Linked DNA regions of Acuticoccus sp. I52.16.1. The protein of the gene in region 2 interacts with the protein of the main gene of each other region in a pairwise test. Links are inferred from orthologs where the notes say so. Each region holds a gene or a part of one and is shown on either strand. Other genes may lie near its edges.

Region 1 (2,741 bases), 3.9 Mb from region 2 along the record:
GCCGCTACGACACGCTGGAGACGGTGCTGCGCGTCTTCAACGAGACCGGCGCCGACGCGCTGGCGGTGGTCGACGCGCGTAACACCGACGCGGTCGTCGGCACGGTCACGCACGTCCAGGCGCTGCGGGCCTACAACCGCCGCCTGGAAGAGGCGAGCGTGGAGGAGCACCGGTAGCGCGGGCGTGTCGCACGGACCGCCGCGGCTCCGGTGCTCGGCCCGGCTCCGCTCAGGAGCCGACGAGACCGCGCCACTCGCGCACGCTCGCCTCGGCCGCGGTGGCGAGCAGGCGCACGTCGCCGGAAACGGTGGTCATGTCGAACCCCCAGCCGATCGCCTTGGCGGCGTACTGGGCGCTCCCGCAGTGGAGCGCCGCGCGCTTGCCGGCGGCCTTCGCGGCGCCGAGGATCTGCTTGATGACGGCGACCATCTCGTCCTCCTGCCGGTCGAACCCGGGCGCGAGACGGCCCTGGGTGACGCCGAGGGTGAGGTCCGCGGGGCCGATATAGAGCCCGTCCAGGCCCGGCGTCGCGGCGATCGCATCGACGTTCGCCACCGCTTCCGCGGTCTCGATCATCGCGAAGGCCAGGAGCTGCGAGTTCGCGGCGGCGTAGTAGCCCGGACCGGCGCCGATGGAGACGCGCGTCGGGCCGTAGGACCGGCTCCCCTCGGGCGGATAGCGCATCGCGTGGACCAAAGCCTCCGCCTCCGCCCTGGTGTTGACCATCGGGCAGATGATCCCGTGCGCGCCCGCGTCCAGCGCCTTCATGATGATGCCGGGCTCGTTCCAGGGCACGCGCACCAGCGGCGTCACCTGGCTCCCGGCGAGCGCCTGGAGCATCGGCAGCGCCATCGAGTAGTCGAGCGCCCCGTGCTGGAGGTCGAGGGTGACGCTGTCGTAGCCCTGCGCCGCCATGATCTCGGCGGTGAAGGGGCTGCCGATCGAGCACCAGCCGTTGATCGTCCCTCGGCCGTCCGCCCAGATGTCTTTCAGCTTGTTCTTCATTGTCGTTCCCGCGTTTTGCCCTTGGTGGCAGAACCGGGCGGGAGTGTCGACGCTCGCGCCGGCGGAGCCAAGGGGGCGGAACCGGGGCCTTGGTCGGTGGGGCTCAGTCGATCCCCAGCTTGGCGAGGGCGGCTTCGACCCGTGGCACGTCCTCCGGGTTATTGACCTCCCAGAACATCGACTGGCGGGCCTCGACCGTGACGCACTGCACGTCGATCCCGTTCTCCAGGAAGCGCAGCTGCTCCAGACCTTCGTGCGTCTCCAGCGGGCCGGGCTCGAAGCCGACATACCGGCGCAGCGCCGCCGGGCGGTACGCGTAGAGGCCGACGTGGTGATAGACCGGCGGGGCGGGCTTGCCCTCGGCGACGTAGGGGATGACCTCCTTGGAGAAGTAGAGGCCGCGGCCCTCGCGGGTCATGACCACGGTGGTGCCGCCGACGCGCCCGGCGGCGCGGTCCTGGCGGAAGCGCGCCAGGGTCTCGTCGTCGCACAGGAGCGCCGGGGTCGCGACCGCCGCGTCGCCGATGCCCTCGATCAGCTCGGTGACGAAATGCGCCGGGGTGAGGGGGGCGTCGCCCTGGAGGTTGACGACGAGGTCGGGCGTGGCGGGCAGCTTGTCGAGCGCGTCCTCGCACCGCTCGGTGCCGTTGCGGCACTGGTCGGACGTCATCAGCACGGCAGCGCCGAACGTCGCGGCATGCTCGGCGATGCGCTCGTCGTCGGTGGCGATGTAGACGGCGTCGATATCCGGCACCTTCAGCGCCACGTCGTGGGTGCGTTGCAGCAGGCTCTTGGCGACGCCGGAGGCACCGCGCAGCGGCTGCAGCGGCTTGCCCGGGAACCGGATCGACGGAAACCGCGCCGGGATGATGATGACGGTGCCCAAGTTTTACTCCTCGTCGGCGAGGCTCGGCCATACCGTGAGAGCAGGGGCGCTGCAACCGCGACGGCCTTGAAGGCCGGCTCCGGGCGGGGCATTGAATGCCCAATTCCTAATCCGAGAGGCGATGATGGACCATCCGACCACCACTGCGCCGCGCGGCCGGGTCGACGTCGGCGGCGTCGCCTTCGCCAACGACGCTCCGCTCGCGCTGATCGCCGGCCCCTGCCAGATGGAGAGCCGCGACCACGCCTTCGACATGTGCGGCGCGCTGAAGGCGCTGACGGCGGAGCTGGGCATCGGCTTCGTCTACAAGTCGAGCTTCGACAAGGCCAACCGCACCTCGCTCGAGGGCGCGCGCGGCATGGGGCTCGACGCGGCCCTCCCGGTGTTCGCCGATCTGAAGCGCACGTTCGACGTGCCGGTGCTGACCGACGTCCACACCGCCGAGCAGTGTGCGGTCGTCGCCGCCACCTGCGATATTCTGCAGATCCCCGCCTTCCTGTGCCGGCAGACCGACCTCCTCGTCGCCGCGGCGGAGACCGGGCGTGTCGTCAACGTCAAGAAGGGGCAGTTCCTGGCGCCCTGGGATATGACCAACGTCGTGCGCAAGGTGACCGAGAGCGGAAATCCCAACGTGCTCCTGACCGAGCGCGGCGTCTCCTTCGGCTACAACACGCTGGTGTCGGACATGCGCGCCTTGCCGATCATGGCCGAGACCGGCGCGCCGGTGATCTTCGACGCCACCCACTCAGTGCAGCAGCCCGGCGGGCGCGGCGGCTCCTCCGGCGGCGACCGCCGCTTCGTGCCGACCCTGGCGCGCGCGGCGGTCGCCGTCGGCGTCGCGGCCGTCTTC
Region 2 (3,227 bases):
GAGCTGCCCGTCCACCCGCACGCGGAATTCGCGGGAGTCCTTCTCGAACTCCCAGGCGTACAGGCCCCCGTGGGTGGGCAGGCGAAGGTTGATGCAGGCGTGCCGTGTCAGGTCCTGCGGCGTCTCCGGCCGGCCCCGCTGGGCGACGTAGTCCGGCGCGCCGACCACCAGCATGCGGAAGTCCGGCCCGATCCGCACCGCGATCATCCCCTCGGCGATCGATTCGCCCAGGCGCACCCCGGCGTCGAACTTCTCGGCAACGATGTCGGTCAACCCGTAGTCGGCCACGATCTCGACCTTGAGGTCGGGGTACTCGCGCAGCACCGGGGCGAGCTTGGGCCACAGCACGGTGTCGGCGGCATAGTCGCTGGTGGTGATGCGGATCGTGCCGGCGGGACGATCCTTGCGATCGAGGATGGCGGCCAGCTCCTCCTCGATCTCGGCGAGGCGCGGGGCGATGCGCTCGAGCACGATCGTCCCCTCCGCGGTCGGTGTCACTCGGCGCGTGGTGCGCGTAAGGAGGCGCAGGCCGAGGCGCGCCTCGAGCCCGCGCATCGCATGGCTCAGCGCGGATTGGGAGACGCCGATCTGCGCCGCCGCGCGGGTAAAACTCCCTTCCCGCGCCACCACCACGAACGACATCAGGTCGGCAATATTTTCGCGCAGCATTAATGAGCCCACGTCATGAGACCGGGTCGATTATAGCGCTCCCGCCGCCATCGCCAGCCGCGACATATTTTCGGGTGCCGGGTGCCCCCGCCGCCGCCTCCGTTTCATGAGCCGCGTTCATGAGTGGTAGTGCGGGCGCGGCCTTAGTCCGGGTCGCGCGGCGCCTACATCCCGATCGAACGTCGTTTGAGAAAGGCCTTTCCATGAAGATCACCCGCCTCGGAATGCAGCCCTCGGCCGAGGGGCCGGCGGACTGGTTCACCGGCCGCGTGCGCGTCGACCCGCTGTTCTCGGCGGAGGCGCCGGGCCGCACCTCCGGCGCCGCCGTCACCTTCGAGCCCGGCGCACGCACCGCGTGGCACACCCACCCCCTCGGCCAGACGCTGATCGTCACCCACGGCCTCGGCCGCGTGCAGCGCGACGGCGGCCCGGTGGAGGAGATCCGCCCCGGCGACGTCGTCCGGTTTCCGGCCGGCGAGAAGCACTGGCACGGCGCCTCGCCGCACGTCGCGATGACGCACATCGCCATCCAGGAAAGCCGGGACGGATCCACGGTGAACTGGCTGGAGAAGGTGGCGGACGCCGACTACGAGGGCTGATCCGCCGCCGCCCGCCCGGCGGCGAGGAGCGCGAAGAAGGTCTCGGCATAGAGGTCGAGCGGGGCGGCGCTGCGTTCCAGCTTGGCACGCAGCACGGCCCCCTCCCAGCCGATCCAGAAGGCCCGCGCCAGATGCCGGCAATCGGCCTCGGGCGCGATCTCGCCGGCGGCCCGCGCGGCCTCCAGGCAGCGGGCGGTGCGGCTTTCCCAGTCGGCGAAGACGGCCGAGAGGCGGGCGCGGAACGGCTCCGGCAGCGCGCCGATCTCCTGTCCAAGGTTGCCCACCAGGCATCCCCGCGCGAAGCCGAAGCGCTCCATCCCGGCCCGCGCGTCGGCGACGAAGGCGCGCAGCCGGTCGAGCGGGGCGCGGCTCTCGTCCAGGAACCAGCGGTCCAGCTTGGCGGCGAAGTAGGCCGCGTAGGAGTCGATCAGCGCCAGGCCGAACTCCGACTTGGAGCCGAAATAATGGTAGAAGGACCCCTTCGGCACCCCCACCGTGCCCAGCACCTCCTCCAGCCCCACCGCCCCGAAGCCGCGTTCGGTCAGCATCGCGACACCTGCGCGCAGCAGCCTGTCGCGTGCCTCCTCCAATCGCGCCGCGTCGCGTGGCGGGCGGCCGCGCCGACGCGCGGGCGGTGCGGCCCCGCCGGAGGTCTCCGCCGGCCGGGCGCCGGACGGGGCGCAGGCCGCCGGGCCGCCGCCGTCACCCGGGCCGTCGCTCATGTGAAAATCGCCTCGGCGAGGATCATCGCCACCGGCAGCGTCACCGCCGCGGCGACGGTCTGTGTGGCGACAAGGCTTGCCATCAGTGGTGCGTCGCCCCCCAGCTGCCGCGCCATCACATAGGACGAGGACGCGGTTGGCAAGGCATTGAAAAGCACCGCGATCAGCGCCGGGACGCCCGTCAGCCCCAGCGCCAGGCAGGCCATCGCGGTCAGCGTCGGCATCGCCGCGAACTTGGCGCCGGACGCGATCAGCGCCGCCCGCGGCGAGGCGCCCAGCGTGCGACGGTCCAGCGCCGCCCCTACGCACAACAGGCCCAGCGGCAGCGCCGACTGGCCGAGCGACTTCACGAAGCCCTCGATCCCCGGCGGCAGCGGCAGCCCGGCCACATGCAGCGCGATGCCGACGGCGCAGGCGATGATGAGCGGGTTGGTCACGATCGAGCGCATGGCCGTGCGCAAGCCCGCCCCCGTCGAGGCGTAGTGGGCGAAGACCAGGACGCACAGGACGTTCACCGTCGGCACGATGGTCGCGATCGCGATCGCCGCCAGCGCCGCCCCTTCGCTGCCGTAGAGCGCGATAGCCGCCGTGACGCCGACGTAGGTGTTGAACCGGATCGCCCCTTGGAAGACCGAGGTGAAGGCCGGCCCCGGCAACTCCACCGCCCGCCGCGACACGACCAGCCCCGCCCCCACCACGAGGAGCGGCACCGCCAGCGCCACGACCATCGCCCCCACCGGCACGCCCGAGAAGTCGGCCATCGCCAGGCTGTGGACGATCAGCGCCGGCAGGAGCACGAAGTACGCCAGCCGCTCGGCCGGGGTCCAGAAGCCCTCCGGCAGCAGCGTCGTGCGCCAGCGCAGTACATGCCCCAGGCCGATCAGCAGCGCCGTCGGCGTCAGCGCGACGAGGAGCGCACCGATCACCGCCCGCCCGCCTCAGCCGCGGCCGAGGGTGTAGAACTCGGCGTTCGGCCGCATGCCGGACACGTTCGCCATCCGGTTCGACAGCGCGAAGAAGGCCGCGATGGCGGCGATGTCCCACACGTCCTCCTCGTCGAACCCGTGCGCCTTCAGCGCGTCGATGTCGGCCTCGCTCACCGCTTCGGCGCTCCGGCTCACCTTCACCGCGAAGTCGAGCATCGCCGTCTGCCGGGGGGTGATGTCGGCCTTGCGGTAGTTGATGGCGATCTGGTCGGCGATCAGCGGGTTCTTGGCGCGGATGCGCAGGATCGCGC

The links. The genes of interacting proteins can lie anywhere in the genome.
Region 1: the proteins of MRB58_RS02110 (region 2) and MRB58_RS19835 interact in binary tests that used the Escherichia coli proteins (3 or more experiments, as listed by UniProt). The link is inferred for Acuticoccus sp. I52.16.1 from one-to-one orthologs.

The regions. Positions count from the first base shown.
Region 1 is NZ_CP094828.1:4,396,017-4,398,757, forward strand. It holds MRB58_RS19835 (3-deoxy-manno-octulosonate cytidylyltransferase), read right to left. Parts: upstream 1,892-2,741; coding sequence 1,109-1,891; downstream 1-1,108. Other genes in the region: MRB58_RS19825 (chloride channel protein), read left to right, coding at 1-176; MRB58_RS19830 (HpcH/HpaI aldolase/citrate lyase family protein), read right to left, coding at 229-1,005; kdsA (3-deoxy-8-phosphooctulonate synthase), read left to right, coding at 2,016-2,741. UniProt on the Escherichia coli protein: Activates KDO (a required 8-carbon sugar) for incorporation into bacterial lipopolysaccharide in Gram-negative bacteria.
Region 2 is NZ_CP094828.1:458,916-462,142, forward strand. Bases 124-3,096 are described here. They hold MRB58_RS02110 (TetR/AcrR family transcriptional regulator), read right to left. Parts: upstream 1,991-3,096; coding sequence 1,256-1,990; downstream 124-1,255. Other genes in these bases: MRB58_RS02100 (LysR family transcriptional regulator), read right to left, coding at 124-669; MRB58_RS02105 (cupin domain-containing protein), read left to right, coding at 873-1,268; MRB58_RS02115 (AEC family transporter), read right to left, coding at 1,987-2,916; MRB58_RS02120 (peroxidase-related enzyme), read right to left, coding at 2,929-3,096. Also shown: more of MRB58_RS02100, read right to left, coding at 1-123; more of MRB58_RS02120, read right to left, coding at 3,097-3,227. UniProt on the Escherichia coli protein: Involved in response to both electrophiles and reactive chlorine species (RCS). Represses the transcription of the nemRA-gloA operon by binding to the NemR box.